Regions from separate parts of the Anabaena sp. CCY 9613 genome, predicted to be linked through region 2. Evidence: predicted binding sites of a transcription regulator. Region 2 holds the regulator's gene; the other holds the start of a gene.
What was found. The regulator NtcA, encoded in region 2, controls nitrogen genes in cyanobacteria. The targets are predictions, from matches to a motif close to TNTGTANNNNNNNNTACANA.
Positions count from the first base shown of each region.

Region 1: the regulator NtcA is predicted to act here: its motif matches at 1,689-1,708, upstream of glnA (type I glutamate--ammonia ligase).

Region 1 covers NZ_CAWUDE010000008.1:211,788-228,681, reverse strand. Annotated here, with positions in the region: gene ACM0OT_RS12170 (XisI protein) at 17-352, opposite strand; gene ACM0OT_RS12165 (element excision factor XisH family protein) at 340-759, opposite strand; gene apcB (allophycocyanin subunit beta) at 964-1,473, opposite strand; gene glnA (type I glutamate--ammonia ligase) at 1,836-3,251, shown strand; gene ACM0OT_RS12150 (hypothetical protein) at 3,421-3,621, opposite strand; gene ACM0OT_RS12145 (ferritin-like domain-containing protein) at 4,024-4,923, shown strand; gene ACM0OT_RS12140 (Rieske 2Fe-2S domain-containing protein) at 5,074-6,405, shown strand; gene ACM0OT_RS12135 (FAD-binding domain-containing protein) at 6,521-7,363, shown strand; gene ACM0OT_RS12130 (hypothetical protein) at 7,367-7,783, shown strand; gene ACM0OT_RS12125 (molecular chaperone DnaJ) at 8,102-9,172, shown strand; gene ACM0OT_RS12120 (ATP adenylyltransferase family protein) at 9,281-10,195, shown strand; tRNA gene ACM0OT_RS12115 (tRNA-Asp) at 10,336-10,409, shown strand; gene gltX (glutamate--tRNA ligase) at 10,636-12,072, shown strand; gene ACM0OT_RS12105 (hypothetical protein) at 12,282-12,776, shown strand; gene ftsH2 (ATP-dependent zinc metalloprotease FtsH2) at 13,184-15,070, shown strand; gene ACM0OT_RS12095 (DUF29 domain-containing protein) at 15,480-15,941, shown strand; gene ACM0OT_RS12090 (transglutaminase domain-containing protein) at 16,125-16,894, opposite strand, start outside.
Region 2 covers NZ_CAWUDE010000008.1:30,418-47,311, reverse strand. Annotated here, with positions in the region: gene ACM0OT_RS11360 (GTP-binding protein) at 1-1,121, opposite strand, end outside; gene tpiA (triose-phosphate isomerase) at 1,359-2,084, shown strand; gene folP (dihydropteroate synthase) at 2,236-3,099, shown strand; gene ACM0OT_RS11345 (SPFH domain-containing protein) at 3,089-3,937, opposite strand; gene ACM0OT_RS11340 (alpha/beta hydrolase) at 4,215-5,885, opposite strand; gene ACM0OT_RS11335 (polysaccharide biosynthesis/export family protein) at 6,009-7,535, opposite strand; gene ACM0OT_RS11330 (ABC transporter ATP-binding protein) at 8,064-9,044, opposite strand; gene hisB (imidazoleglycerol-phosphate dehydratase HisB) at 9,157-9,807, opposite strand; gene fabI (enoyl-ACP reductase FabI) at 9,907-10,683, opposite strand; gene ntcA (global nitrogen regulator NtcA) at 11,059-11,730, shown strand; gene ACM0OT_RS11310 (DUF3084 domain-containing protein) at 11,923-13,374, shown strand; gene ureC (urease subunit alpha) at 13,518-15,257, opposite strand; gene ACM0OT_RS11300 (urease accessory protein UreF) at 15,294-15,998, opposite strand; gene ACM0OT_RS11295 (urease accessory protein UreE) at 15,995-16,519, opposite strand; gene ACM0OT_RS11290 (urease accessory protein UreD) at 16,516-16,894, opposite strand, start outside.

The DNA of each region.
Region 1 (16,894 bases), 180 kb from region 2:
CACAATATCAAGATAATTAAGATACAGCAAAATCCGTGTATTGCCGTAGTTCAGCAGGATGAAAACCCAAAACAATATCTTCGCGCAAGATACCTGCTTCTAATAATGCCTCTGCCACTGGAACAGAAGTACCATCATATTGAATCCACACTTTATCATTAATAATATCTATATGTACCACAGAACCATGTACTCGGCGCACGCCATCCCAACCGATATGTAACACTTCGTAGTGGTCTCGCTCCGAGTCAATGACTGCTTCTGTCTCTATTTGACCGTTAGCAGGCTTGTGACCAGCATAGTCAAATATCAACTGACGAATAATTTCACGATACCGAGCTAGCTTATCCATTTGATAATCCTTTCTAGTTGCTCGTCAAAGACAATTAGGTTTATTCCTATACTATGAAGAATTAGCTGACCAAAGCGTTCGGAAAATATACCTTCATAAACTCGCTTGGGAACTGCTAAATAAAGTTGGCGTTTTGGTTGTAGTTCTTTAAGCACACTGCGATAAACTTCATACTGTCCTACAGCTTCCTGGAGATCATTCACGGGAGAAGGACTCAGAAAACTTTTGATTTCAACAGCTATTTTTTGATTGTCTCTCTCAGCAGCAATAGTAACTCTTTCTGCTCCAATATCTACGTAAAGTTCTCTACCTCCGTATGCAAGGTATAATGGATCGTTGGTTATTGTCCAACCATCTGCTATGAGTGCTTTAATGACTGCGGCGTGGTAGATGTCTCTGGCTGGCATTAGTCAAAAGATAGTTCCAAAAACACAGCTTTAATCTAGCAAAGTTATTTGACAGAGGCGCGATGTTACCATCTGGCGGCGAAAACTTAAATAAAGTCCTTTTCAACGCCTGGTAGGGTTCATAAAAAAGCGATCGCCCCATAAAACCAAAGTGCGATCGCTATTTATAATTCTTATGGGGCAGACACCTTGCCCACCTAAAATCTAAATATCTTTCTCGCTCAATTCACGAGTCATATAATCAAACGGCTCATCAACAAAGGCAGTATCTGCAACACCGTCCGCGGCTACTTGAGCCTTCACCAAGTCCTTAAGAATCTGGATACCATAAACAGTGGGACCAATGGGTACACTTAAAGAATTGTAAGTTTCTCTTAGCCCTTGCAGTACGCGCTCATCCAATACATTCATGTTGCCAGCAACCAACGCATAGGTCGCATAGCGCAGGTAGTAGTCCATATCTCGTAGACAAGCGGCATAACGACGAGTAGTGTAGGCATTGCCGCCTGGACGAATCAACTCTGGCTGTTCTTCAAATAACTTAGAACCAGCCTGTTTTACCAATGAAGCAGCATTTGAGTTAATAGCCGCCGCTGCTTTTACTCGTGCTGTACCACTTTCAAAATAAGATTTAAGGCTATCAATTGCATTCCGGTCAAAATACCGACCAGCAACGTCATAATTCTTAATCAAGCTTGTAACTGCATCGCGCATTCCTTCTTCTCCCAATCATTACTATCTATGGTTTGATATTAATTTGGCTGCACTTATGCACCCGTAAATTTTTGTGCCATTTAAAATAGATGCGGCACAAAAACAATTCATCCGCTATTTAAGGATTCTATGCCAAAGTTGTCCCCTAATGAGATGAACTTTAAGTTTTGTGCAGATGTTGGGGAAAAGGTTAATATAACCTGTAATCCGGATAAGCTGTAACAAAAACTACAAAATCCTCTAATGTCTAGGATTTATGATATTTCAGGTGTGTCATCAACAACTTGGTTCAGATCATCTGGGTTAGGATGCTTTGGAAGATTATGATTTTATGTTAGGAAATTGGTAGAGAAGGAGTAACAATGACAACCCCACAAGAAGTCTTGAAAATGATTCAAGACCAAAAAATTCAGATGATTGATCTGAAATTCATCGATACACCTGGTACTTGGCAGCACCTCACCGTGTACCACAATCAAATCGATGAAAGTTCCTTCTCTGATGGCGTAGCCTTCGACGGTTCCAGCATTCGGGGTTGGAAAGGCATCGAAGAATCAGACATGATGATGGTACTCGATGCCAACACTGCTTGGATCGACCCCTTCATGAAAGAGCCAACGCTCAGTATAGTTTGTAGTATTAAAGAACCCCGCACGGGCGAATGGTACAGCCGTTGTCCCCGTGTGATTGCTCAAAAAGCAATAGACTACCTAGTTTCTACTGGCATTGGTGACACAGCTTTCTTTGGTCCTGAAGCTGAATTCTTTATCTTTGATGATGTCCGTTTTGACCAAAATGCCCACGAAGGTTACTATCATGTAGACTCTGTGGAAGGTCGCTGGAATTCTGGTAAGAAAGAAAGCCCCAATTTGGGTTACAAACCACGCTTCAAAGAAGGTTATTTCCCAGTATCGCCAACGGATAGCTTCCAAGATATTCGTACAGAGATGCTATTAACGATGGCAGATTGTGGCGTACCTATTGAAAAACAACACCACGAAGTTGCTACTGGTGGTCAGTGCGAACTAGGCTTCAAGTTTGGTAAGTTGATTGAAGCTGCTGACTGGCTGATGACTTACAAATATGTCATCAAGAACGTTGCTAAGAAATATGGCAAAACAGTCACCTTCATGCCAAAACCCATTTTTGGCGATAACGGTTCTGGGATGCACTGTCACCAGTCCATCTGGAAAGATGGCAAACCCTTATTTGCAGGTGATAAGTATGCTGGTTTGAGTGAAATGGGACTTTACTACATTGGTGGTATCCTCAAGCACGCACCAGCACTTTTGGCTATTACCAACCCCACAACTAACTCTTACAAACGTCTAGTACCTGGCTATGAAGCACCAGTGAACTTGGCTTACTCTCAAGGTAACCGTTCTGCTTCTGTGCGGATTCCTCTATCTGGCGATAACCCTAAAGCCAAGCGATTGGAATTCCGTTGTCCTGATGCAACTTCTAACCCCTACTTAGCATTCGCTGCTATGCTTTGTGCTGGTATCGATGGCATCAAGAACAAAATCCATCCTGGTGAACCCTTAGATAAGAATATTTATGAACTTTCTCCAGAAGAACTGGCGAAGGTTCCTTCAACTCCGGGTTCTCTGGATTTGGCATTGGAAGCACTAGAAAACGACCATACTTTCTTGACAGAAACAGGTGTTTTCTCAGAAGACTTCATTGAAAACTGGATCGACTACAAGCTAGCTAACGAAATTAAGCAGTTGCAGTTGCGTCCTCATCCTTATGAGTTTCATCTCTATTACGATTGCTAATTCTCAAAACTAGTGAATTAGTGAATTTTTTGCCACCCTATATAGGGTGGCTTTTTTTCACATCTTGTGTCACGTTCACAACCTAGGTTTACTGCAACTCTAAAATCCACAATCTAGATTGTTAGTCTAGACATTGGTTTGCTCAGATTTTCTTGGCAAGGCTAAAAACCTAGCTCATTGCAGCATGGCTGCTTTCATAAATCAACCGAGTTGTAGGATCTATCTTCCCTTGAATAGGATTCCAATATTCGGATATTTCTTCAGGAAGACCGAGTTCTTGTGCAGCACGCATCAGCATTGATTGTTGCCGATTCTTGACTTGCTTGTATTGCAGCATTGTTAGCGCACGGGATCTATCTTGAATAGACATAACACAGTCCTCCTTATGGTTTTAGTTAGTGATATATGCTTAACTATTTATCTCTTCATTTACTAAACTAACACACAATTCTGTAACCAATGTTACAAAATAAGGTTTTGTAATAAAAATTCATGTAAAGAAAATTGTAGTAGCGATTGTCCAAGGCAAATTAGTGAAAAATTGCCCCTAAACTAACAAAAAAGCAATAAATTGTGGTTATTTATGCTTTTGCTTCGTGTCATGCCGAAGAATAGTCATTTCCCCAGGTAGATCATTTTATTCGTTACAATTATTTACACTTAGAAAATTAAACTCATATATCTGGAGTAGGAAAATTGCTTGATTTTTGGCAACTAAGTGCTATTGCCAGTTACCATCAAACTAATATAGTTAACAAAAATTAACCCAACTATGACAGTTATTTATCCACGTAAATTTCAAAATTCCTTGAGTGCCAGGGATATTCTCCAACAGGTAGTTAGCGATCGCGAAATCCATCTTATTACCCTCAATCGCTACCGCTACAGCGAACAACGCAGCTGTAAAGATTTAACCGGGGTCATTGAACAACTCAATGGCAAACCAAAGGAACTGTTACAGGACTTATCTCACCACATCTGTGATGAAGCTCGTCATGCTATGTGGTTAACTGATTTGTTACTGGATTTAGGCGCTGACATCGGTACTCCCCCTGGAACTTCCTATATTGACGAATTTGATCGTTTGATAGATAAAGAATCCTTCAAGACGGAAAGTGACCGAGAAGATGGCATCATTGCTGCATTGGCAGCGATTAATGTCACCGAAAAACGGGGTTGTGAGTATTTTTCGGCTCACATATACGCCCTCAAACAAGCGCCACAAACAACAGAAAACATCAAAATTCGCGAAACCATTGCCAAAATTCTGCCAGAAGAAGCAGGACATGTGCGTTGGGGGAACCGTTGGCTAACAGAAATCGCTCGTAAAAGTCCAGAACACCAACAAAAAGTAGAGCAAGCTAAACAAAAGTATGCAGCTATTGAACAGGCGGCATTTGAATCGGGAATGGATATCACTTTAGGTGCAGAACTACGCCGGGTGACTCATCTCGTGGAAATAGCAAATACAATGCCACTTTGGGAACGGCCCCAGTATTTAATGGAACGCTTACCACAAACTTTGTTAGCACCTGAGTTGCAATTTACGAGGATTCGCGCTGCTCAAACAGCTTGGCAACGTGATCCGCAAACTTTTATGGAGAAATTTGTGCCAATGTTCCTCAACGGCATCAAGGGGATGGAAAATAACCGTCAAAAATCCAGCATGTAAAATACTAGACTTGTTGAACAATTGTGGTTAAGTTGAACATCAAGCTATATATTCCTTTACATCTAACGCACTTCGTGGTGAGAACTACGGCACGCTGTGCGTCTTTGCATGAAATTTTCACATATTAATTCAGCACAGCCAATCTGAACAATGCCATCTGAATTCAACTTCTTCCAAAACTGGTATCCTCTCTCACCCATTGAAGATATTGATCCCACCCGACCAACTCCAGTCACACTTTTAGGAATACGCCTAGTTATCTGGAAACCTCAATCATCTGAAAATTACCAAGTCTTTATAGATCAATGTCCCCATCGTCTCGCTCCATTAAGTGAAGGGCGTATTGATGAAAAAACTGGTAATTTAACCTGTAGCTATCATGGCTGGCAATTTGATTCTCAAGGCATCTGTACCCACATTCCCCAAGCAGAAAATCCAAAAATTGTTAGCAATAATCAAAACAATTTTTGTGTAATTTCACTCCCAGTTTGCCAAGCAAATGATTTACTTTGGGTTTGGCCCGACGCTAAATCGGCTGAAGAAGCTACCAATACACCATTACCACTTTCACCTCAAATCGATGCCAACAAAGGATTTGTCTGGTCTTCCTATGTGCGTGATTTGGAATATGACTGGCAAACTTTAGTTGAAAATATAGTAGATCCTAGTCACGTACCTTTTGCCCATCACGGCGTACAGGGTAAACGAGAATACGCTAGACCCATACCGATGGAAATTGTGCAAGCCACACCAAAGTTAATTGAAGGAATTACTTCCGGACGCTTCAAAACCACAATCACTTTTACCCCACCTTGTTATCTGGAGTATGATATCAACTTTGGCGACTCCGAGAAAAAAATGGGACTTGTAACTTACTGCATTCCTGTATCTCCAGGTAAGTCTCGCATTGTCGCTCAATTTCCCAGAAACTTTGCCAAAACACTCCATAGTTTTACACCACGCTGGTGGTCTCACATCAAAACTCGTAATCAGGTACTTGATGGAGACATGATTTTGCTACATCAGCAAGAAAATTTTCTTCAACAAAGACAGTCAGTTGAAAGCTGGAAAACTGCCTACAAACTACCTACAAGTGCTGACCGTTTGGTGATTGAGTTCCGCAACTGGTTTGATAAGTATTGTCACGGACAGCTACCTTGGAACGAAGTAGGAATTAGTGTGACCGAGAAAGCAAAAATCAATGATAACCGCGCTGTATTGCTGGATAGGTACACACAACATACCCTACTTTGTCATAGCTGTCGTAATGCACTTAAAGTTTTCCAACGCCTACAGTTAGGACTTTTGGTATACAGCATTATTACTGTAGCCGGAGTTGCTTTACTTCCTGATGCAGTCAGAATTAAAGTTGGTTTACCCCTGATGATTACAGCAGCATTAAGTATGGGTGCTTATGCTTGGCTAAAATTTTGGCTAATTCCGAAATTTTATTTTATAGATTATGTCCATGCCCAAAAATAAATTTTTGTTCGTAGTGAGCGATTTATCGCTCTCTTACAAAGTTTTACAGGGCTAGAGTCGCTGACGACAAACTTTTATTTTTTTGAATATTTGTAAACTACATATTAGTTAAAACATGCGAAATGACTTTAGCGATCGTGATGAATTAATAGCCTATATCCGCGAACAATTTCCCCAAGCAGCAGAACGCGATGACCAAATCAGTGAAACCATCGGGGGACGCAAAGCTGCTGTACAAGTACTGCAAAAAGTAAATCCAGTAGCTTACGCCAAAACACGAAACTTGTTAACAGGTGCTGTCACGCGACTTTCACCCTACATTCGTTATGGGGTTTTGAGTTTACGAGAAATTAAAGATTATGTCCTTGACCAAGTAGAAAACCCCCAAGATGCCAGTAAACTAATTAATGAATTGGGCTGGCGTGATTATTGGCAGAGGTTATATGGCAAGCTAGGTAATGATATTTGGCAAGACCAAGAAGAGTACAAAACTGGTTACGCCCCATCAGAATACGCGCCAAATTTACCACCAGACATCATAGAAGGTAGTACAGGAATGGTTTGTATTGATAGCTTCAGCCATGAATTACGGTCAACTGGTTATCTACACAATCATATCCGAATGTGGCTAGCCGCTTACACTGTCCATTGGCGACGCATTCGTTGGCAAGCTGGGGCTAAGTGGTTTCTCCAACATCTGTTAGATGGTGATCCTGCTAGTAATAATATGTCATGGCAATGGGTGGCTAGCACCTTTAGCCATAAACCCTATTTTTTCAACCGCGAAAATTTAGAACGTTACACCAAAGGTATTTATTGTCAAAAGTGTCCACTTTATGGTCATTGTGATTTTGAAGGTAGCTACGAAGAATTAGAACAGCAACTTTTTCCTAAAGGTGAATTTACAAAGAAACCTAACAGTCAAAGTTGGCAACGGGGGAAGAAAGGTAAAAGCTAAAACATGAGTCAACCAATTGTTTGGATACATGGAGACTGCCTCAGTCCTGACAATCCTGGACTACAAGAATATCCTGATGCACCAGCAATTTGGGTATGGGATGAAGCTTTGATTGAAGAATGGCAATTAAGTCTCAAACGTATTGCATTTATTTATGAATGTTTACTAGAGTTACCTGTTGTTATTCGCCGTGGTGATGTGGCACAAGAAATTTTAGCTTTTGCCCAAGAACATGATGCTGATTTAGTGGTGACAGCAGCTAGTCCTAGTCCTCGGTTTAATGATATCTGTGACAAAATTGAGCGTTCTTTAAAGCTAGAAGTGCTGGAGATAGAACCGTTTTTTGTATACGATGGCTACATCGACCTGAAGCGGTTTTCACGTTATTGGAAAGTTGCTGAAAAATATGTTTGGGAATAACTTAACGTAAGTTCAACGTTCGACGGATTTTAAAAACCTCGCTTCCATTCCTCTTCCCTACAAGGCTACGGTGTACAAACATCTCTGTACTGGGTGCAAAATTTGGGTTAAGGGGGGATCAAAACTTTGTGGGATTGGATTTCGGACTTATGTGTACACGTAGCCTTGGTAAGCAGCTGGGAGTGAGGTTATCAAATTTTTGTCCAGGTATTGACTGATTCATCTTGATGTTTCAGTTGTAAAATCTGTATGGCTGTAGGATCTGTATAAGGTTTAACGGTCTTATGCCTTTTAAACTCATTCCCACTGAATCATCCCATGCCACGAAAATTATCATCCCCATACAGTACCAATTCCACGGCATCACTGGCGCTTTCATCCCTCCATATCCGCCTAGAAGCCCTAGACAAAGAACATCAATGGCTTTTAAAACAAATTAAGAGAAAAAGGACTGAACTCAACAATTTTGTTGAACAAATGCGTTCTTTAGCCACAGATATATTTCATCGGTGTAGTCCTAGTTTCCAAAAAGTAGTAGATATTGACCGAGAAATTCATACTTTGTTTGCGGAAATTTTTACTGTCAGAAAGTTTGGTAAACAAAGCAAAAAAGATGTTGAAACAGTTTATTATCAACTCCAGTTAGCGGGAATTATCAGCCCCAAACCAAGAACTAATGAAGAAGATGAAGATGAAGATGCAGAATTAGATGACTTATTTGCAGATGATGAACAAGAAGATGGTTTTTTTGGCGAGACGAATCAAGAATATCATCACTATCAAACATCACAATCAGCACCAGATATTCCCGCTAAAAATAAATCAGATTCCGCACGCAAAATTCGCCAGACATTTTTGAGTTTAGCTGAAATATTTCACCCGGATAAAGTCAAAGATGACGAAACTCAAATGCGTCATACAGAAATCATGAAAGAAATCAACAAGGCTTACCAAGAAGGTGATTTGGCGAGATTATTGGAAATTGAACAGCAACATCAGGTGGGAAAATTAATTGATACTAATAGTGAGGATGACTTAACTAGTACATGCAATCGCATAGAGCAGCAAAATGAATTACTCAAAACTCAATATGAAAAATTGAAACAAGAATTGCGCTTGGTGAAAACTACTCCAGAAGGCGCAATGGTGTCTGATTGTCGTAAAGCTGTTAAAGAGGGAATAGATCCAATTACTCAGATGTTGGCACAAGTAGAATCTGAGATTGAGGTTATTACTGCTATCCGTGATTTTGTAAAGAAATTTCGAGAACAGAAAATGACTATCAAAGAATTCCTGGGTGGCCCGGAGGTGCTGCGTCACATGAATCGGCAAACTATGGAAGATATGCTGGAAGAGATGTTTGCTGAGTTAAATGAAATAATATTTTAAATCAACAATTAACAGGGAACCAAAATAAATACTGCTTGTTCCCTGTTTTCGCCAAGAAGCTTGGTAAGCAATAGATGATCAGCCGCGCAGAAAACTAGACACTGAATTATGTCACAGCAAAAAATATTACTGAAATCAGGTACTTTATGGACAAGTGTCAAACAAACAACTGAACACGCTTTAAAATGCGGGGCGTTGCTATCAATACCAACAAAATTTGAATTTGTTGAGCAAGATGGGGTGAACTTCTTGGTACGTATTTTATCCAACCTAGAACGCAAGGATGCAGCCAAGCAGCAACAGCAGAAAAAAAACACTTCTACTCAGGAATTTAATCCCTTTCTTCCCTATGAAGAGGATTTATTTGTGGCAGATATTTCTGATACTCATGTCTGTATTTTGAATAAATTCAATGTTGTTGACTATCACTTGTTAATCATTACCCGTGCTTTTGAAGAACAAGAAAGTTTACTTACTTTAGAAGACTTTACAGCTATGTGGGTATGTTTAGCTGATTTTGATGGCTTGGCATTCTACAACAGCGGTAAGATTTCTGGAGCCAGCCAGCGACACAAGCATTTACAATTAGTACCTTTACCATTAGCACCATCAGGGATGCAAACACCTATGGAATTGTTACTTAAATCAGCCAAATTTACCAACGCGATCGCAACTATACCAGAACTGCCTTTTGTACACGCTTTTGCATTACTAGATCCCCATTGGGCCCAGTCGCCGCTTGTAGCCGCAGCTAAGACTTTGGAGCTTTACTACAGTTTATTAAGTAGTGTGGGTTTAAATATAGTCAACAGCAATCAATTATCTGCTGCTTACAATCTTTTAGCTACAAAAGAATGGATGATGATTGTACCGCGATCGCAGGAACATTTTGCTTCAATTTCTGTAAACTCTTTAGGATTTGCGGGTGCATTGCTGGTACGTAACGAACAAGAAATGCAAATCCTCAAAAACCAAGGGCCGATGAATATCCTCAAGCAAGTTGCTTTCCCAACCTCGCCATAGCGCGCAAAACAACACTTTCCCCTGTTTTTTAGGGTTTTCTGGACTTTATATCATGACGCGAAAACAAAGTTTTCAATTTTTCGGTAAAAGTACTTGACAAGTCGAAAGAAAATAGAGAAAATAACAAAGTTGCCAATCAAGGGACTGTAGTTCAATTGGTTAGAGCACCGCCCTGTCACGGCGGAAGTTGCGGGTTCGAGCCCCGTCAGTCCCGTTCTAACTTAGATTAATAGTGATTCATACATTCCTTAGCTTTTTCATTGAGGCAGGGAGTGGTGAGTAGGGAGTAGGTAATCAAAGGCAGGAGTGCAGGGTGCAGAGGGGAAGTTTCCCAATCCCCGCTCTTTATTTTTGACTTACCCGAAAGGGTTTCCCCAGTCCCCCGAATTGCAAATTGCTATAAGCTAATTGATCATGCTTCGTGAAAGAGAGAATTAACTGTGACTGTTAGAGTCCGTATTGCACCGAGTCCAACTGGTAATTTACATATTGGTACAGCCAGAACCGCTGTATTTAACTGGTTATTTGCCCGCCACCACGGTGGGAAATTTATTCTGAGAATTGAAGATACAGATTTAGAGCGATCGCGTCCCGAATACACAGAAAACATTCTGGCTGGTTTGAGTTGGTTGGGGCTGAACTGGGATGAAGGGCCGTTCTTTCAATCCCAACGCCTAGATATGTATAGAGAAGCGGTAGAAAAACTTCTAGAACAAGGATTGGCTTATCGCTGCTACACTACCTCAGAAGAACTAGACCTATTACGGGAAACCCAAAAAGCTAAAGGTGAAGCTCCCCGTTACGATAACCGTCACCGCAACCTCACACCAGAACAAGAAGCAGCTTACAAAGCCGAAGGACGTAGCTTTGTGATTCGCTTCAAAATCGACGATGCACGAGAAATCGTCTGGAATGACCTGGTACGGGGAAAAATGTCATGGAGAGGTAGCGATTTAGGCGGTGATATGGTCATTGCTCGCGCCTCAGAAACAGGTACTGGTCAACCACTGTACAACTTTGTCGTTGTGGTGGATGACATAGACATGCAAATTACCCATGTCATCCGGGGAGAAGACCACATAGCCAACACCGCCAAGCAAATTCTGTTATATGAAGCCTTTGGTGCTAAAATTCCCGAATTTGCCCACACACCCCTAATTTTGAACATGGAAGGGCGCAAGCTTTCCAAACGAGATGGAGTCACTTCTATTTCTGATTTTCAGAAAATGGGCTTTACATCTGAAGGCTTGGTAAATTATATGACATTGCTGGGTTGGTCTCCACCAGAGTCAACTGAAGAAATATTCACCTTAGAAACCGCAGCCAAAGAATTTACCTTTGAGCGTGTAAATAAAGCCGGGGCTAAATTCGACTGGGCCAAACTAGATTGGTTGAATAGTCAGTATATCCACAATATGCCCACAGATAAACTGACAGATCTAGTTATACCCTTTTGGCAAGCAGCCGGATTTACCTTTGCAGGAGGAAGAGAACGCCCCTGGTTAGAACAGTTAGTCACTTTAATGAGCCAGAGTTTGGCTCGTCTGACAGATGCTGTAGAAATGAGCAAACTGTTTTTTAGCGAAACAGTAGAATTGACTGAAGAAGGTAGCCAACAACTCCAACAAGAAGGTTCCGCTGTAGCTCTAAAAGCAATTCTCACAGCATTAGAAAATCAGCCCCAACTGTCAGAAGCAACAGCCCAAGAAATCATCAAACAGGTAGTCAAAGAGCAAAAATTGAAAAAAGGACTAGTCATGCGATCGCTCCGCGCCGCCTTAACCGGTGATGTTCATGGCCCCGATCTCATTCAATCCTGGTTACTCCTAAATCAGATTGGTTTAGACAAGCCACGTTTGCATCAGGCGATCTCTTGATGTAGGGAATAGGGACAGGGGACAAGAACCAAAATATTTTTTTCATCCCCTCATCCCCCTCATCTCTAAAGTTACACAAAACTGTTGGCCATTTACTAATGAATCATCTTCATTGCGAATCTAAAATAGGTAGTTAATTTCTCTCATTCTGGGAACTTGGTGTGTAAAAATCGTGTCTTGCAAAACACTGAGATACTTATATAATCGCAATGTCGAAAACAGTACTAAATAAAGGTATAAAATTATCGTTGATGATAGTTATGGTCAGCGTTACAGCAGCCATTCATGCCATCGCTAATGCTCAAGAATCGTCACCAATATTTGGAGATATTACTATTGATCGTCAATTTTCTCCAGACCCTTTGACAGTTCGGGGGATGAGTGGCGGTTCAGTACCTGGGAAACAAATTGCTGGTAGATCGGAAACACCTACTGGCCCATGTACTGGATTCGTAGATGAAACACCAGGACATACATTGAAATTAAAAAGTGCATTTGAATACCTGAAGTTGCTAGTACAAAGCCCTCAGGACACCACCATAATCATTAAAGGCCCTGGCGGAACTTGGTGCAATGACGATTTTGAAGGCAAAAATCCGGGAATCGTTGGTGAATGGCTCCCTGGAGACTACCAAGTTTGGGTGGGTTCATATCAACAAGGCAAGTATTTTCCTTACACTTTGCAAATTACAGAAGTTAAGTAGGGATTGGGGAACTCGGGGCCCCTCTGGGAATAAGGGACAAAAGGGGCAATGGGGATTGGGATATCAGGTGGATGTTTTACAACTGCTCACTCAGAATTTTTTTACGTGATCCAAAAATGCTGCAATGACGTGGGAATAGTTATTGCAGGAATTTGGCTTGTGTTGCCATCTGCTTGTACCTTCTCTTATTGTGCAATGTTGTATTAAAATTAAGTTAACTTTAATTAAGATTCTTGTTGGTATCGCCGTAATGCTTTATCGGCTACAGGGTGATTCACGATCAAAGATCAAATTAAACAAAATGGATTTATAAACGTCCGTTGCACATTTAATCTAGTAACAAGGTGATAAACATCAGTTACTAGAGAGAGATTGTTAATTGTATTGGCATCTAGAGGCAAATTAAAATGAAATTCTCCTGGAGAGTCTTAGTACTCTGGACATTGCCGGCTCTGGTAATTGGCTTTTTCTTCTGGCAAGGGGCCTTTGCTGGCGCTCCTGCTGATATGAGTAGAAATGCAGCCAATACCCGCATGACTTATGGCCGCTTTTTAGAATACTTGGACGCTAACCGTGTCACCAGTGTGGATCTTTATGAAGGCGGGAGAACGGCAATTGTCGAAGCCCGCGATCAAGATATTGAAAACCGTTCTCAGCGCTGGCGGGTAGATTTGCCGATTAATTCTCCTGAGTTAATTAGCAAGCTCAAAGAAAAACACATTAGTTTTGATGCCCACCCCATGCGTAATGATGGCGCTATCTGGGGATTATTGGGGAATCTCATTTTTCCAATTTTATTGATTACTGGATTGTTCTTTTTATTCCGTCGTTCTAGCAACCTTCCCGGTGGGCCAGGTCAAGCCATGAACTTTGGCAAATCTAAGGCGCGCTTCCAAATGGAGGCAAAAACTGGAGTCAAGTTTGACGACGTAGCAGGTATTGAAGAAGCTAAAGAAGAACTGCAAGAAGTCGTTACCTTCCTCAAACAGCCAGAAAGATTTACTGCTGTAGGCGCACGTATTCCTAAAGGGGTGCTATTAATTGGGCCTCCGGGAACTGGTAAAACTTTACTTGCAAAAGCCATCGCCGGGGAAGCTGGCGTGCCTTTCTTCAGCATTTCCGGTTCGGAATTTGTGGAAATGTTTGTGGGTGTGGGTGCATCCCGCGTCCGCGATTTGTTTAAAAAAGCTAAAGACAACGCCCCTTGTATCATCTTCATCGATGAAATTGACGCTGTAGGAAGACAACGGGGTGCTGGTATCGGTGGCGGTAACGATGAACGGGAACAAACCCTGAACCAGTTACTCACCGAAATGGACGGATTTGAAGGTAACACAGGTATCATTATTATCGCTGCTACCAACCGTCCCGATGTACTCGACTCAGCATTGTTACGTCCCGGTCGTTTTGACCGCCAAGTAACTGTTGATGCACCAGATATCAAAGGGCGTTTGGAAGTTTTACAAGTCCATGCGCGTAATAAGAAGCTTGATACCAGTGTATCTTTGGAAGCGATCGCTCGCCGGACTCCTGGTTTTACCGGTGCTGATTTAGCTAACTTACTTAACGAAGCAGCTATTCTTACCGCTAGACGACGTAAAGAAGCCATTACCCTCAGGGAAATTGATGATGCGGTAGACCGGGTAGTGGCGGGTATGGAAGGTACTCCTTTGGTAGATAGTAAGAGTAAGCGCTTGATTGCCTACCATGAAATAGGACACGCTTTAGTGGGGACATTGTTAAAAAACCATGACCCTGTACAAAAAGTGACACTAATTCCACGGGGACAAGCCCAAGGTTTGACTTGGTTTACTCCCAACGAAGAACAAGGATTAATTTCTCGTTCTCAACTCAAAGCCAGAATTACCGGTGCTTTGGGCGGTCGCGCCGCTGAAGAAGTGGTATTTGGCCCGGCTGAAGTAACTACTGGTGCTGGTGGAGACTTACAACAGTTATCGGCAATGGCGAGACAAATGGTGACCCGATTCGGGATGTCCAACTTAGGGCCGCTATCGCTAGAAAGCCAACAGGCAGAAGTATTCTTGGGTCGTGACTGGATGAGTAAATCTGATTACTCAGAATCTATTGCCGCCCGCATTGATGGTCAAGTCCGCGAAATCGTGGAAGAGTGCTATGAAAATGCTAAGAAAATTATGCGTGATCATCGTACTGCCTGCGATCGCTTAGTTGATTTGCTCATCGAAAAAGAAACCATTGACGGCGAAGAATTCCGTCAAATTGTCGCTGAATATGCTGAAGTGCCTGAAAAAGCACAGTATGTCCCCCAACTGTAATATTTGATTTTTTCCAGGCTCCGGTCTGGAAATCCACTAACAAATAATAAATCAACTGAGGATGTCTTATACCATCCTCATTTTTATTTCCGCGCAGCGGTACGGGCCCTTTCAAATTTGGCAACAGAGCAATAAAGCCCTCGCTATCAAAAAAAGTTATCTTACATTTAACGTAAGTTCGATTAACCTCTCCCCAACCCCTCTTTGACGCGGAAAGGGGCTTAAATATCCTGAATTACCAACGAAAAATTAAGCTTTTAAAGCCTCTAACGCCACTTGCTACAAGTCGGCAAAGCCTCCCAACGCAGTGGCTCCTCCTTGCAGGGGGAATGGAAGCGGGGTTTTTAAAATTCGTCGAACTGACGTTACATTTAACGTAGATTAAATTTTGGTAGGTTGAAAAAATTAGATGACATTACCTCAACCAAAAGTCCCGATAAATTCCCAACTTTATGACCAAGATTTTTATCTATGGCTAGAGACGACAGCGCAACAACTAAAAGCAGGCAAATTTGCTGAAGTTGATTTAGCCAATCTCATTGAAGAAATTGAATGCATGGGGAGAAGTGAAAAAAGAGCATTAGAGAGCAATTTAGTTGTGTTATTAATGCACTTACTAAAACATAAATATCAGCCAGAAAAACGCACCAATAGTTGGCTTTCGACTATATTTGAGCATCGGCGCCGATTAAATAAAAATTTGCAAGATAGTCCAAGTTTAAAAAATTACTTTTCCGAAACCTTTGGAGAATGTTATCAAGATGCACGTCAACAAGCAGCATTAGAAACCGGTTTATCACTTGATACCTTTCCTGTGGAATCTCCTTTCACTGCTGATGAATGCTTGCAGCAAGATTTTTTATCTGAGTAGTTGAACACCGAAGCCTGATTTTTGCATAAGTTGGGAGACAACGCCGTGGGAGTGTTCCCCGACTTGTAACAAGTGACAAAGCGACTTGCCGCGAGGCCACCCAACAGACAAAAATCTTGGTATTGTTGGGTTTTACTCTGTACTCCTACGGGAAACAAGCTACAACCCAACTTTGTATATTAACTAATTACTAAATGGCGGTAATTCGTTAACAATGGTAAAGCGAATGTGATTAATTGCTAAGTCACCAAGAGGGATATCATCTTTAGTCAACCTGACACCTTGACTGCTCAAAGTTTCAAAGGAAATACCTTTACCAATTTCAATGTGATACCAGCATAAGCCCATAAAAAAGCGTGTAGGATATGGGCCACCGTGACCCACATCATCAGGATTAGATTCCATTGGTAGCCAGCCGAAGCCGGGAATGTAAAACTCTAACCAAACATGATTAAAGTCTGGTTGTAAGGGCACTCCTTGGTGTTCGCTATGGGGAGGACATTTATATCTACCGACGGTGCGACAGGGAATGCCATTTAAGCGACATAAAGCTAGTAAAACGCCAACATATTCGCCACAGGAACCGACACCTCGTTCTAAGACCAAATCTGGGGTGTCAATGTAAGGCTTAATGCCATAAGACAACTCGTCATAAACGTAGTTGCGAATGTTGTACATTTTTCGCAGCACATTGGTTTCCGAACCAATAGCCTCATGGGCTGCACGACGGACGATGGTTGTATCCATTGCCAAATCGTCATCATCAACTAGGTAGCGCTCTTGAAATTCTGGTGATAGTTCAGGAATATGTTCTACATCTCTAGGTGTAATGCGATACTTAATTCCGCGAACTTCTAACAGGGCTTTCCAACCAAAGATATGTCTTTCGCCGGGAGTGAGGGCATCAAATTTAAAGACTGCTACACGTTGCCCATCAATGACTTCTTCGGTAA
Region 2 (16,894 bases):
TCACTCATGGGGATGCCATAGAGTTTAGATAAACCCAAAATCAGGGAAATATCAATTACTACACTACTCAGTATATCTACTACAGTAACCGGATTGAGAGCGATCGCAACGGCTTTGGTCATCACGGCTTTCCAAATCAACTGATTAGCATTCTGTTCACGAATGATTAATTTTCGCTCTACTAATTGCTCATTCACGTTGTCGGCATAAAGCATAGTATTGAGAGCAACCAAAGCTTTACCCTCACGGTGCAGAATCTCCAAAATTTTCAGCTTCAGTTCTTCAATTTGGGCTGTACCTGTACGCATCTGCATTCCCCTACTACCATCCGGGCGCAGTACTGCTGTTTTCACCAACGGTGATGCGGCTGCCATGACGATTTCTAGCGGCGTGAGTAATTCCTTTACCCGCTCATCGCGGATTTTTTGGTAAATTGCCCGGCGATCGGCTTCAGGATACTGGTCTACTTTATTAAATACCAAGATGATGGGCTTACCTGCTTCCCGCAACTGAGAAAGAGCTTCGTGTTCTATCTTGGTCATATCTCCAGAAATCACAAACAAAATTAAATCTGCTTGCTTGGCTACTTGTTCAGCTAAAGCTGCACGAGTGTCACCATCTACCTCGTCTAAACCGGGAGTGTCAATTAATTCCACCTGAGATTGACCGGTTGCAGGTAAAGTCACCCGTAAAGTACGTTCAGATTCGCCAATAGCCTCCTCACTAATACTCCAGTTCACTGTTTGGGCATCACGGGTAACTCCATGTAAAGGGCCAGTTTCAAACACCGTTTGCCCAACCAAGGCATTTAATAGGGAAGATTTACCACGTCCCACCATACCAAAGGCAGCAATTTGCACTACCATGCTGTCTAATTTACCCAACATGGTTTCTAAATCAGCCAGTTCAGCCTCTAATCCTTTTTTTTCTTGGGGTGACAAATCAAGATTGACTACTAAATTCCGCAGCGCCGTTTGTGCTTGTTTATAATTTAGTTCTGTTTGAATATCTTCAAAGCTAAAAATGGCACTATCTAGTTCCTCCTCCCAGTTGAGAGAATTAGCATCCGTGTTGGCAGAATCGCTGTGATGAGGTTCAGGTAATGGCAATGTGGAAGTCATAGCAATGTGAAATTTGCAATATAGGATTTTATCCCCATAGTTCTATCCTAGTTATTTTTGACAAGCGTTAGCGTCGCTTACCTTAGGTATGGCATAGAAGGAGGTTGAGAGATGAGGGAGAATTAATTCTTCATCCCAGTCCCTACTCCCTACTCCCCAATTAATGACTAATGACTAACAAAACGTCCTAAACTGAAAAATGCATCTAGTAGCGTTAGAATCTTGACTAAATCACCTGTGCGTAAAATAGTAATTGCCGGTAACTGGAAAATGTTCAAAACCCAGGCAGAAACCCAGGAGTTTTTACGAGGATTTCTGCCCAATTTGGAGGAAACGCCCGAAGGACGAGAAGTGGTATTATGCCCTCCCTTTACTAACTTAAACGTTTTATCTAAAACTTTACATGGTAGCCGCATCCAGTTGGGGGCACAAAATATCCACTGGGAAGAAAATGGAGCCTATACTGGTGAAATTTCTGGCCCTATGCTGACGGAAAGTGGTGTGCGGTTTGTAATTGTCGGTCATAGCGAACGACGGCAATACTTTTGTGAAACGGACGCAACTGTTAATCTACGGCTGAAAGCGGCTCAAAGGTATGGTTTGACACCAATTTTATGTGTTGGTGAAACGAAACAACAACGAGATGCTGGAGAAACTGAATCACTGATTTCTACCCAGCTAGAAAAAGACCTCGTAGATGTGGATCAAAATAACTTGGTGATTGCCTACGAACCAATTTGGGCAATCGGTACTGGTGACACTTGTGAAGCAAAAGAGGCTAATCGGGTAATTGGTTTAATTCGCAGTCAGTTGAGTAATCCCAATGTTTCAATTCAATATGGTGGCTCAGTGAAGCCAGAGAATATTGATGAGATTATGGCTCAACCAGAAATTGATGGCGCGCTTGTGGGAGGAGCGAGTCTAGAACCTGCAAGTTTTGCGCGGATTGTCAACCACAAGTAACCCCATGCATAACGCCTTTTCCCTGGCAAAGCCGGGGAATGCGTTTTATTCAATCACTAATGAATAATCAAAGTGCTTTTGCTTTCATTACAATTTTTGTGCAGCGGGCATCTTGTCCGCATTGGCAGAAAAAGATAAGTTATGTAAATTTATGTCAAGCAAGTTGATAATTCGAGGACGCTGTTTCCATTGGGGACAGCGCACTTATCTTATGGGTATTTTGAATGTCACACCTGATAGCTTTAGTGATGGAGGTGTGTTTAATAATAGTTCTGCGGCTTTGGCACAGGCACAAGCAATGGTAGCGGCTGGTGCTGACATTATTGATGTGGGTGGTCAATCAACTCGACCGGGAGCGCCACAAATAACTTTAGCAGAAGAACTGGATCGAGTAATACCAGTATTGCAGGCGCTAAGAGAAGAAATTACCGTACCAATTTCTGTAGACACAACTAGGGCTGCTGTAGCAAAAGCATCTGTAGAAGCTGGAGCAGACATGATTAATGATATTTCTGGGGGCACCTTTGACTCAGAAATGTTCCCCACAGTAGCTAGTTTAGATGTGCCAATTGTGTTGATGCACATTCGGGGTACACCGCAGACTATGCAACAAATGACTGATTATGAGGATTTAATAAGAGAGATTTCTAGTTTTTTAATAAAACAAATTTCAGCGGCAACTGCTGTGGGTGTTGATCAAAAGAAAATTATTATTGATCCTGGTATTGGTTTTGCGAAGAATTATGAGCAAAATTTAGAAATTTTTCGCCGCTTGCATTTATTGAAAGAGTTAAACTGTCCTATTTTGGTAGGAGCATCCCGTAAAAGTTTCATTGGTCACATTTTAGATCAACCAGATCCGCAAGCACGGGTTTGGGGCACAGCAGCGGCTTGTTGTGCTGCAATTTTTAATGGTGCTGATATCCTCCGAGTTCACGATGTTTTAGAAATGCGTGATGTGTCACAGGTAGCTGATGCGCTGTTGCGACAAGAATACAGCATACCTAAGAGTTAGGATTACCATTTTCAGAACTTCTGCCGTTACCTTCTCTTGCTACTGCATCAGCAATCAACTGATCATACACTTCATTACTTTTGCTGGGGTCTACAAAAACAATTTTGGCGTTATTGCTTTCACCTAATTTTTGACTAGCCATTACATAATCTTGAGCTACAAGATACCGTAAGATTTCTCTGCTTTCTGGATGGGTACGTAAAGCTTCAGCAATTATCTGCATTGAAGTTTGAGTTCCTTGGGCTTTTTTAATAGCGGCGTCACGTTCCCCTTCTGCTTCAAAAGCCAATGCTCGTTTTTTTATTTCCGCAGCCCGTTCCTCTTCCATTGACTTTCGCACGCTTTCCGGAGGTGTCAGGCTTTGAATATCTAATCGCAGAATCTGAACGCCCCAATCTTCTGTGGTCCGATTCAACTGGTTTAAAATGGCTGTATCCATTTCGGCACGGGAAACGTTGGTTTCCTCTACAGTATTTTGGGCAATGACTTCTCGCAGTGTGGTTGTCGCTAACTGTGTTAGTGAACCTTGGAGATCATCAATTTCGTAAAAACTCTTGACCATATCTCTAATACGCCAGAACAGAACAGCATCAACTTCCAGGTAAATGTTATCTCTGGTAATCACATTTTGCGGTTTGATATCTAGAAACTGCTCGCGGGTTGTATCTTCCATCACCACCTGATCAACCAGAGGCACAATAAAGTTCAGTCCAGGTGAAAGTTTACGATGATATCGCCCCAACCTTTCTACTAAGGCTTCGTTACCTTGATTAATTAATTTGGCAGATCCTAAGGCATAGCCTATCAGCGCTAAGACTATGGCAATAAGTGGCTCCATACATCCTCCTATTCAGCTTTTGGGCGAATTTTAGTTTAAAAGACATGGTACTACCTTAGTCCTAATTTCAGCTTAATGTTTTGAGGCTGTAATCTTATGAACATCAATATTGATATCTCATTACAAGTCGCTGGTCTTCTAGGTATTGCTTAGGCAGAACATTTTGGCATCATGCGATCGCTATTAAAGCACCTAGATCACACGCTGGCAAGGAGGAGGTATGTTATTAAATTTACTTTTAGGGCTTGGGGATAAGGGATTAGTGATTGGTGTCTCCTTACTCCCGATTCCCAATTCCCCACATTTCATTGATAGCGAAACCCAACCAGGGTTTAATATTTCTTGGCAAATCAGAATTGAACCTTAAGGGTATTTCTTGGGTAGATAGTGATTGGGCGTAGGCTGGTGTCAGAAATGGTTGGTAAATCGCGGCTTCTGGTGTGTCTTGTTTAATAAACGCTAAAGTTACACCACGAATCAGTTCGCGCAAAGCATCGGTTTCTTGTCCCCGCTTTTCTCTGACAAGTGTAGTCGCTGCACTGGCCGGATATGCGGGATCGGTAATACTCAAGTGAGTTGCACCAATGGCAGTTAACAAATATTTAGCACCCCCTAGTTGCTGAAAAGGTCTAATTTGATGACTCAAGGCTGGGGTCAAAGCATCTTCGGTGCTGCTGACAATTAAAACGGGTTTGGTAACTTTGCTCAAACCGTTGTTACCAAACAGTCTACCCACAAGAGGATTAAGAGCGATCGCCCTTTTAACTCGCTCGTCTTTTACCTGTGGTTTGCTATCTTTTAAACTAGCCGCTGCACATTGCAACCAATCACCGGGAGATTCGCCAAAGGAAAGAGAGGTTTTACAGAATTCTTGCAATGGCTTTAAATCTATTTCTCCACCCACTAAGGCTAATGCTGTATGACCACCTAAGGAGTGACCGATAACTGTGACTTGCTCTGTGTTGAGCTTTCCTTGCAGTTGTCCTGCTTGAGTATTGAGTTTTTCTAATTCGTTGAGTAAAAAGCTGACATCTTGCGGTCGGTCAACAAATTCCCTGGCTGGTAGTAATTGTGCCAAGTTGACTTGACTAGACACTTTATTGATAGCAGTAGAATTACTTCCTGGATGCTCAATTGCCGCAACTGTAACCCCGTGGGAAGCTAAATGACGTGCCAAATAGCTAAAAAATTGGCGATTGGCTCCCAATCCGTGGGAAAGTACTACCAATGGCGCTGGGGTATTTTGCTGACTCCAATAAATATCTACAGGAATGCGGCGGTTGCGTTGACTGTCTTGGAAGGTGAGTGTCTGCTGTTGAACGGTTGCTTGACCTGTGGTTGCGGGGTCAAAGGTTGGCTGAAAAGGCGTATTATTTTTTACTAACAATTCTCGTTCTAGCAACCGACCCAAAACTTGACTTTGTAAGTTATTGGCGTTAAATGCTAAGGCAATTTGCGCTGCTTGAGAAGCGTCTACAGTAATATTTTCCTGTGGGTAAGCTCGCAAAAAACCAATTGCACTTAAACCGTTGACTTGACGCAAAGAGAGGTTGAGTGCTGCCTGGAGGGTTTCTGGCGTACTGCCTGGTATTGCCGCTTCTAAGGAAGTAATTAATTGTCTGCCTTGTGGCGATCGCGCTAATTCATCGATGAATTTATCGGCAAATCCTGGATCTACTTGTAACTGTCGGTTCAGTAATTCTCCGATTTGCGGTGTTAATACAGCACTATATATTTGTAAGTGTTCTGGCAGGTTACCTGTTTTGGCAAATCTTTCAACGTCGCTGATATTTAAAGATTGTTGAAAGGGGCCCAAGCGAATAGTAACTGTTTCTGCTGCTTGAGTGGTGGGGATGTCGACACCACAGCTTACAACTAAAGTTAAACTGCACAATAATCCTTTAATGAAGGATGTTTGAGGTAAATTTTTACCCAGCCAAGAGTACATACGATGTGAGGAGTGAAAATGTCAGTCAACTTATTGACTACAATTATGGGTTTGAAGTTGCCATCGCTAGTCAAATAAAACAACTTCAAACCCACTCTTTTTATTATCCTTGAGCCACAGTTTTTAGAACAGACCGAATATAGCTCTGAATACTCCTAACAAACCGCCTAGTGGGTTAACTACTGTACCCACAGCATCGCCAGCCGAGGCTAAACCAGAGCGGTTGACGATAACAACGTCATTATTGCGGAGTATGGGATTAGTTTCTTCATTAATTCCTTGGGAGAAATCAACTTTAACTTCCCGCTTAGTCACAGAACCATTAGGATTAAGGCGAACTAAATCTACTGTGGTTGTTCTAGCTCTAGCGTCGTTGAATCCACCCGCAGCCAGTAATGCCTGATTTAAAGAGCTATTGGGCTTAATGTCTACGGCGCCCGGTCGTTTAACTTCGCCTACTACGCCCACTTGAATTGTCGCCGGAGACAAAGTGGTGGCAGCTAATTGAGTAGCTTCTGCTGTATTGATCTCAGTAGCAGTAGGAATGACAATTGTATCTCCGTCCTGCACAATTATGTCTTGATCAATATCACCGCTTTGTAATAATTCCCAGAGATCGATATTTATATTTTGTTGTGAACCAGTTCTTGTGGGTCGGCGGAGTTGGAGATTCCGAACATCAGCTTGTGATGTAATTCCTCCAGCTACTTGCAGCGCTCGCATTACAGTGGGTAAACCACCAGCGCCTTCTTCACCTCCACCACCCTGGCCAACAAGATATGAGCCAGGACGATTCACTTCACCAATGATGGCTACAGTACGTGGTGTTGTGGGGCTAGCGGCAAAGTTAGCTGAAAATAAATTTCGTGCTTCTGCGACGTTGAAAGTAGTTGCAGTTGGCACAACTATGGTGTCACCATCTCTTAAAGTAATATCTTGGTCTATCCTACCTGTTTGAATTAGTTCTTTTAAATTGAGATTAACAACTTGCTCTGAAGAACGTCCAATTTTCCGTCTTAATTGCACTTGAGTTACATCTGCTGCCAAGGTCACGCCTTGGGCTGTGGTGAGTGCAGCTAATACAGTTGGGTATTGTACCCCTGGATTATTACCCGCGCCACCTTGTAAGTTCAGAGTATAAGACCCAGGACGTGTTACTTCTCCAGCAACTAAAATATTAATAGGTCTAGGTGATAACAGGTTAACTGAAATCAGGGGACGTTTGAGAAAGCGAGAATACCTGTTGGCAATTTCATCAGCCGCTTGTTCGGTTGTCAGACCCAAAACGGAAACACTGCCAATTAAAGGTAGGTTAATTGATCCACCTGGAGGAATTTGATATTCGCCTGTATATTCTGGTACTTCAAATACGTTTACGCGAATTAGATCACCACCACCTAAAGAATAATTAGTATCTATTGGTACACTTGGTGATACTTGTTGTCCCGTAGGAAATATTGGTTGTGTACCCGGTGATACTTGTTGTCCTGTAGGAAATACTTGTTGACCCGTTGGTGATGCTGGTTGTGTTGGTGGTACTAATTGTCCCTGAGCTAGGCTCGCAGACGGTACAGCCGCACTGACAGCCGTTAACAAAGCCACACCCATAACTGGTTGGGTGAGGAATTTCAGCAAACCTGTGTTAAGCATATTTACCTTAGACTCTAAGACTGTGATCGGCATAGTTTTTTATAAACATCTAAATTTTGACTATACTTAATTATTCAAGTTCCCCGATTCAAGTTCCCCAACATTACTTATTTTCCTTGAAAAGTGTAATTTTCCGGAGGGATATTTATTTATTAATGTTGAATTTTTAGTAAAGTTAACTTAAAGATGTACTTGAGTTTCAGTCTAGTATAAATTCCCTCCTATGGTATTTGATTGATATCAAAAAAAGAATCATTTTATTTGAGTTAAAAAAATTACTTTTGTCATCAATAACATTCATCTACAGCAGCCACAGTTTATACTTTAGGGGCTTTATCAACTAAAAATTCTCAATAAAGCAAGAGAGAATTTTAACTGTTATTTTGGCAAAAATAGCTGGTATTGGATAAATTTGACAGATGGTATTAGAAAATTGTCCCTCACTTTTTCCAGAATCGGACACTTGCGTATACGGTGTATTCTGTAATAGAAAGATGTACGGTGAAAAATTTTGACCAGTCAGAAATACTAATTAACCGGCTTACTTTTTTGTAACTGTTGAATAAAGAAATCTTCTAGGGTGTGGCGAGATAAGTTCATAGAAATGATTTGCCCCCCCATCAAACGGAGACTAGCAAGAAAATCATAATAATCTTCTTGTAGCGTGCCTTGCCAAGAACCATCATGGGCAAATACTAGGCTCGGTATCCATTTTTTCAAAATTTCCCCGTCACCACCTTGACCTTTGACGTAGTATGTGTTTCCAGTTCCTAAAAGTTCATAAAGAGAACCAGAACAAATCATCTTACCTTGAGAGAGGATAGCTATGCGATCGCAAATTTGTTCGACTTCACTAAGAACATGACTGTTAAAGAAAATCGTCTTCCCGGCGGCTTTGAGGGACAAAATAATTTCCCGCATTTGGTAGCGTCCCACAGGATCTAAACCAGACATTGGTTCATCGAGAAATATCAAGTCTGGATCATTTATCAGTGCCTGGGCCATACCCACACGCTGTAACATGCCTTTAGAATAGCGCCGCATGGGCTTTTTTTGGGCATCTGTGAGGGATAAACCCACTAATTCCAATAGTTGGGGAATGCGTTGACGTTGTACACTTTGAGGAATTTGGAATAACCCAGCCGCTAGCTGTAAAAATTCCCAGCCCGTGAGATAGTCATATAAATAAGGATTTTCTGGCAGATAACCGATACGTTGTTTAGCATGGCGATCGCCTAATGGTTGACCTAATAATAAACCCTTGCCGGCAGTGGGACGAATAATTCCCAACAACAGTTTTAACAGAGTAGTTTTACCAGCACCATTAGGCCCTAGTAACCCAAAGGTTTCACCTTGGTATACCGTGAGCGAACAACCTTTAAGGGATACAATTTTTTGATTCAGCCAAAATCCCGTGCGATAGACTTTTCGCAAATCAGCAGTTAGGACTACTGGCGGATTTTCTGTAATATTCAGCGGAGAATTAAGGGTATTTGCACCAGACTTCATCTCTGTTTCGTGTATTAATTGCAGTGTACCCAATGGTCTAACAGTCATAATTACCACTAGGTTTGTCAATTATCACAAACCAAACAGCTAATTGACACCCTCTGTTTTACTTTTACAGAAAACCCTTGGAACTGGGAATAGTACCACCGCGACGAGGATCAATTTCCACAGCCATCCGGGTAGCTCTAGCAAAAGCTTTAAATGTCGCCTCAATAATATGATGGGAATTAATACCATCCAGTTGGCGAATGTGAAGTGTCATTTGGCTATGGTTGACCAAAGCTACAAAAAACTCGCGTACTAGCTGAGTATCATAAGTTCCCACACGCTGGGTAGGAATATCCAAGCCGTAACTCAAGTGTGGACGTCCAGAAAAATCTAGCGCCACTTGCACTAAAGCTTCATCTAAGGGTGCGAGAAAATTACCAAAGCGGACAATTCCTTTTCTATTCCCTAATGCTTGAGCGAAAGCTTGCCCTAAAGTGATACCTACATCTTCATTGGTATGGTGGTCATCAATTTCCCAGTCTCCCTGGGCTTGGACATTTAAGTCAATCAACCCGTGAGAGGCAATTTGATGCAACATGTGATCCAAAAACGGAATCCCGGTGGCTGAGGTGCAGATACCTGTACCATCCAGGTTAATGGTAACTTGCACATCCGTCTCACCAGTGGTGCGGTGAACAGAGGCCACGCGAGCAGTTTGAGCTTCGATAATTTGGCGTTGGACGGAGTCCTTACTGAAGGTATCGCTTGTTTGCATAGGAAATGGGGACTGGGTATTAGGTATTGGGTATTGGGGGAGATGACAGAGGAATTTATCTCTAGCCTCTAGCCTCTAGCTTCCACTCCCCCAATGATCTTACATTCCCATGATTTCATATCCTGCATCTACGTACAGAACTTGCCCGGTGATACCACTGGCTAAATCGCTGGACAAGAAGGCAGCTGTGTTGCCTACTTCTTGCTGGGTGACGGTGCGTCGGAGGGGGGCTACTTCTTCTACATGGTGAATCATATCTAAGATTCCGCCTACTGCTGATGACGCCAAAGTGCGAATTGGCCCGGCGGAGATGGCATTGACGCGAATGTTTTGTGGCCCTAGTTCAGCCGCTAAATAACGTACACTAGCTTCTAAACCCGCTTTAGCTACTCCCATGACATTGTAGTTGGGAACAGCTCTGACACCACCTAAATATGTCAGGGTAATAATACTACCTCCTTCTGTCATTAGCGGTTTGGCTGCACCGCTTAATTGCACTAAGGAGTAGGTGCTAATTTCTAAAGCGGTTTTAAATCCAGCACGAGAGGTTTGGCTAAAACCACCAGTTAAATCGTCTTTGTTGGCGAAAGCTAAACAGTGAATAAGAATGTCTAGTTTGCCCCATTTTTCTTGAATGGCTGCAAAGGTAGACTGAATTTGTTCGTCGTTTTGGACATTACAGGGAACAAATAAGCTGGGATTAAGAGGTTCCACTAATTCGGCAACTTTTTTCTCCATCTTGCCTCGGTCATCTGGCAAGTAAGTAATACCTAAGTTTGCTCCTGCTTGATGCAGTTGTTGAGCAATCCCCCAGGCGATGGAGCGGTTATTGGCAATTCCTGTAACTAAGGCGTTTTTTCCAGTGAGATTCAGCATAGAAATTGTAAATGCAACCAATCATTAGGAGCATACTAGAATCTGAGGTGAGTTTATCTTGGTTTTACACATGATTTGCAAAAATGATGATTATGTGAACTGTTTTCGGAAAAATTTTCCTAGATAATCCTTAAGATATTCTCAAGATATTATGAAAATTTTGGCAAAAAACCTGATGACTACAACTGTGCAAGTACTTATAACAACTACTAGCTAAAAACATGAAAAATTATGTATCATTATGAACAAATAACTGTGAAGTTGTGGGGTTGAGTATAGGAATGCACAGAAAGGTTGACGGTGCTTTATTCTTTTTTCGGGTGTATTCTTAGGTAATCAGTTTTTGTTTTTCCGGCATTGGGTAGGGGAAGGGAGATGATCGTGACACAAGATAAAGCCCTAGCAAATGTATTTCGTCAGATGGCAACTGGAGCTTTTCCTCCGGTTGTGGAAACGTTTGAACGCAACAAAACGATCTTTTTTCCCGGCGATCCTGCTGAACGAGTTTATTTTCTTTTAAAGGGTGCTGTTAAACTTTCCAGGGTGTACGAAGCAGGTGAGGAAATAACGGTAGCACTGCTGCGGGAAAATAGCGTTTTTGGTGTGTTGTCATTACTGACGGGAAATAAGTCAGATAGATTTTACCATGCAGTTGCATTTACTCCTGTAGAGTTGCTTTCAGCTCCTATTGAACAGGTAGAGCAAGCACTTAAGGAAAATCCAGAATTATCCATGTTGATGCTGCGGGGACTATCTTCGCGGATTTTACAGACAGAGATGATGATTGAAACCTTGGCTCACCGGGATATGGGTTCGAGATTGGTGAGTTTTCTATTAATTCTTTGTCGTGATTTTGGTGTTCCTTGTGCAGATGGAATTACGATTGATCTCAAGTTATCTCATCAGGCGATCGCTGAGGCAATTGGTTCAACTCGTGTAACTGTCACCAGGTTATTAGGGGATTTGCGTGAGAAAAAGATGATTTCCATCCACAAAAAGAAGATTACTGTGCATAAACCTGTTACGTTAAGTAGGCAGTTTACTTAAAAGCAATAGACGGAGGTGGAGTGGCAAGTGTTGTGTTTTTCAAGATGACACCCATAGCTGGAGGTAAATCTAAAATCGTGAGTAGTTTCAGCTATTGCCAATATTCCATCCTCCACCAGATAATGTTTGAAAGTAGTAGGCTGTATCTGGAAGCATTATGCCTCCGGCACACTACGTGAACGGTAGCTGAAGATGACCACCGGGTACATCCTTATAGCAGCAATTTTAATTTTGGGGGGCGTAATTGCCACTGTGGGCGATCGCATTGGCACACGTGTTGGCAAGGCTCGCCTCTCACTATTTAAGCTTCGTCCCAAAAGCACAGCAGTACTAGTGACTATTTTTACTGGTGCATTGATTGCCACATCAACTTTGGGAATCTTATTTGTGGCTGATGAAGGATTAAGGCAAGGGGTCTTTGAGCTAGAGGATATTCAAAGAGACTTGAGAGAAAAGCGCGAACAGCTAAAAGTTGCCGAAACTCAAAAAAGTCAGGTAGAAAGTGAGTTAAGCCAAGCAAGGATTGAACAAGCCCAAGCACAACAAGAGTTACAAGTAATTAATAAGTCCTTACAAGCAGCAAATACTAAACAACGGGAAACTCAAGCCCAACTAAACCGCACCCTTAGCCAACAGGCCCAAACCCAAAAACAACTCCAACGCACCCAAGGTCAATTAAGTCAAGTAGCTAATCGCTATGAACAAGCCCTAACGGAACTGCAAAGCGTTTATGATCAGAGAAAAGTATTGCAGTCAGCCATTGAAGAACTTAGGGCAGAACGTCAACGACTTTACGCCGAAGCAAAAAAAGCCATTGATGAAGCCAAAACAGCTATAGACCAGCGCGATCGCAAAATTGCCGAACTAGATGGATTAATTAAAAAGCGCAATGAAGAAATTGCGGCGCGAGAACAAGTAATTGCCATTAGGGAATCTCGCCTCAAAGAATTAGAAAGACAACAGAATTATTTAGAACAAGAAGTAGCCAGACTAGAAAAATATTACCAGTCATACCGTGATTTGCGTTTAGGCAAACTAGCTTTATTTCGGGGTCAAGTTTTGGCATCTGGTGTAGTTCGTGGTATTAACCAAGAAGACCTAGCGCGTCAGGTGGTAATCCAGCTGTTGCAGGAAGCTAACCGCAATGCCAACATTGAACTCTCAGAACCTGGGACAATCCCTGCGAATGAAGATATATTGCGTGTTACCCCAGAAAGAATTGAGCAACTAACCCAGCAAATTAACGATGGTAGGGAATACGTCATGCGAATCTTCTCAGCTGGCAATTATGTCAGGGGAGAAAACCAGATAGAATTTTTTGCAGATACAGCACGCAATCAACTAGTTTTTTCCGGAAGTGAGGTTTTGGCCACAACTACGGCTGATCCTAAAAATATGACCACCTATCAACTGCGGCAAAGACTGGATCTGCTAATTTCGGCTTCTCAATTTCGGGCCCGGAATGCGGGAATCGTCGAAAATGTCCAATTAGACAATACTTTTTTACGCTTTTTCTCGCAATTAAGGCAGTATGAGCAAACGTTGGAAATCAAAGCGATCGCCGCGGAGGATACTTATACAGCAGGGCCGTTAAGAGTAAAACTGTTGGCTATCGTCAATGGACAAGTTCTGTTTAGCACTTAATAAAAAAGGTTCGCTCCTAGTCAGGACTTTAGCCCTGGAATGAGGGACTGTAGACGCATAGCAGCTTCTACAAACTGTTTATTAAGGATGATTTGGCGGACTTAAAATTTGAATTTTGACTTTCAAGGCAGCGGTACTAGTCCTTAAAATAAGAAATAACGCTGTGCCATTGGTAAAGAGGTAGCAGGTTCACAAGTCAATAATTTTCCATCCACCCTCACATAAAAGGTTTCCGGATCAACCTCAATATGGGGAGTCGCATCGTTGAGTTTCAAATCTGCCTTACTCAGATTACGTGTATTACTAACCGCTAAGGTGCGAGTTGTTAAGCCCAGTTGAGCGGGTATACCCCCATCCAAAGCGGTTTGAGAAACAAAGGTAATAGAGGTATGAGCCATTGCGCCACCAAAACTACCAAACATCGGACGCATATAAACTGGCTCAGGAGTAGAGATACTGGCGTTGGGATCACCCATTTGCGCCCAAGCGATCATTCCTCCTTTAATAACAAGCTCTGGTTTGACCCCAAAAAAAGCTGGTTTCCACAAACACAAGTCGGCAACTTTACCTTTTTCAATGGAACCCACATAGTTAGCAATTCCGTGAGTGATGGCCGGGTTAATGGTGTATTTAGCGACATAACGCTTGGCCCTAAAATTGTCATGGGTTTCATAAGGATTTCCCGGTGACGGCAATAATCCCTTTTGTACTTTCATCTTATGGGCAGTTTGCCAAGTGCGAGTAATTACTTCCCCTACCCTTCCCATAGCTTGGGAATCGGAAGCCATGATACTGATAGCACCCATATCGTGCAATAAATCTTCCGCGGCGATGGTTTCCTTACGTATCCTCGACTCAGCAAATTTGACATCTTCCCGAATATTTTTATCGAGGTGATGGCACACCATTAACATATCTTTGTGTTCATCAAAAGTGTTGATGGTGTAGGGACGAGTGGGATTAGTCGAAGCGGGTAACACATTAGTTAAACTGCAAACTTTCAAAATGTCAGGCGCGTGACCTCCGCCTGCACCTTCAGTATGGTAAGTGTGAATGACACGACCTTGAAATGCCGCAATGGTATTTTCTACAAATCCGGCTTCGTTGAGAGAATCGGTATGAATTGCTACTTGTACATCATATTCATCGCCAACGGTAAGACAATTGTTAATGGCATCGGGAGTAGATCCCCAGTCTTCGTGCAGCTTTAAACCAATTACTCCCGCAGCAACTTGTTCAACTAATCCTTGGGGTTGGCTGGTATTGCCTTTGCCCAGCAAACCTATGTTCATGGGGAAGCCATCAGCAGCTTGGAGCATCCGGTGAATATTCCAAGTACCAGGAGTGCAAGTAGTAGCAAGAGTCCCAGTAGCCGGGCCAGTACCGCCGCCAAGCATGGTAGTTGTACCAGCAGCCAAGGCAGTTTCAATTTGCTGGGGACAAACAAAGTGAATGTGGCTATCGATGGCTCCAGCCGTCAAAATTTTGCCTTCTCCAGCTATTACTTCCGTACCGGGGCCAATAATGATATCAATGTTGTCTTGAGTGTAGGGATTGCCTGCTTTGCCAATTTCGACGATTTCCCCATTTTTAATCCCAACATCGGCTTTAACGATGCCCCACCAGTCAAGAATCAAGGCGTTGGTAATTACCAAATCTACTACCTTGGGATCTTGGGCTTGGGTGAGGGGAGATTGTCCCATACCATCTCGGATCACCTTACCACCGCCGAATTTCACTTCATCGCCGTAGAGAGTACCTCCGTAACTGGTATAGTCTGCTTCTACTTCAATGAATAAATCTGTATCAGCAAGACGGATGCGATCGCCTATGGTAGGGCCAAACATGGCTGCGTATTCTCGACGGTTCATGCGGTAGCTCATTTTTGCTCCTGAATTAACTTGAAAATTACCTAAGTTTTAACTAGCAAATAACCTGTGAGACAATTTTTGATGTCGCATTTGGGCAACATCGATAAAAGGCGTACAAGACCACATTTCATTTAAGCTGATTGATGCAGCAGCTTTGCAGATTGCTTCCATATCTGGCGCTAGCTGAAGCAGGACTTGTTGTGCTTGAATATGTCCGACAACACTTAAGCGGATAGCAGCCCCCAATAAACCGGCAATGAAGCTATGTAAAAAAGCCAATACAGTATCCCCTTTACTCAAACCCGCTACCCTACCGACGACAGCAAAAATTACCGGATGTAAGCAGTGAATTTTACCTGTAACGGCATCTTGATTCAGGGTGTTTAATTGAGAATCTTCCCATGTGGAACTAGCAACCATCAGCAAGGCTCGTCCGCTTTTGCGTTGGGTTTCACGAGTTTTTTCTACTAAGGTTTGAGCAAATAGTTGGGTATCAGCTTGTCGCACAGCGGCTAAGTCACCACTTGCACTTCCTTCATAGGCATGAATTAATGCAACTAGATCCGTAGTTCCTATCTTATTACGCAATAACAGCCGCAGAAATATCTGTAAGTCTTCACAACCGTGTAGTTGTTCGTCTTGAACCAGGCATTCTAGCCCATGAGACAGGGTAAATGAGCCAGAAGGAAAAAACGAATCAGATAATTGCATCAGAGCCAGTTGTTGCGCGATCGCAGATATCGGTTGATTCATGAGCCGTGATGGTGGTGTGTGTGGTGATCAAAGTCAAGCTGTGTAGCTGACGATGGTGATTCATAGTCAATTTTTAAACCAGGAATCTGGAAATTGCGGATGGTTGATTCCATGACTTCCACATCTGCGGCTAGCTGGAGATAAAGCTTGTGATTTTGCACAATAATCGGCCAATGGTGATTTCCTAGAACATGGCCCAGATGAACCAATTCCATAGCGCGATCGCCTACTGGCTCGGTAAAACTCAATACCATTAATTTTTGTTCTTGTAGATGAATTAGTAATAAGTTACCTTGTTGGGTTTCTAAAACATCTCCTTCTTGCAGTGACCAATCACGACTTTTGACAATTCCTACAGCTATGCCAGAGCTAGTGTGAGCGTGAATCCTCCCTTTACGGCTATCACTTTGACTAATGGAAACTTCTAAACAACGCTCCGAGCAACGAGCTTGCTCTATCTGTGAAGCTAGACTAGTGTTTTCAGTTAAATTGCCTAGATAAATTTGTGCTAATTCAGTCATAATGAATCAGGTAAAGGAGATTGATAGCTACTGCGGCGCACGCAGTTGAGAACATATTTCCAATAGTTTTTAAGTTCGTGAGTTCCATTAGCCATAGCCCTAATCAATAGACCTTTGTGATCAGGCAAGATCGAACTTGCTACAGTCAAATCAGAGCAATTTGCAGCTGCTAAATTTTCTACACTGGCACTCAATAATTCCCAGTTAGTTTCGGGTAAGATGACAATTAAACTACCAAGGACAGGCGCACAGGAAAAGAGATGACTTTGAATAAAGGGATTAAGCTTTCCTTCTAAGCGCATGGCATCACTAAACCATAGCTCTCCCCAAGTAGAAGTCACGCGCAGGCGACTAAAATAATGTTGAAACTGGTAA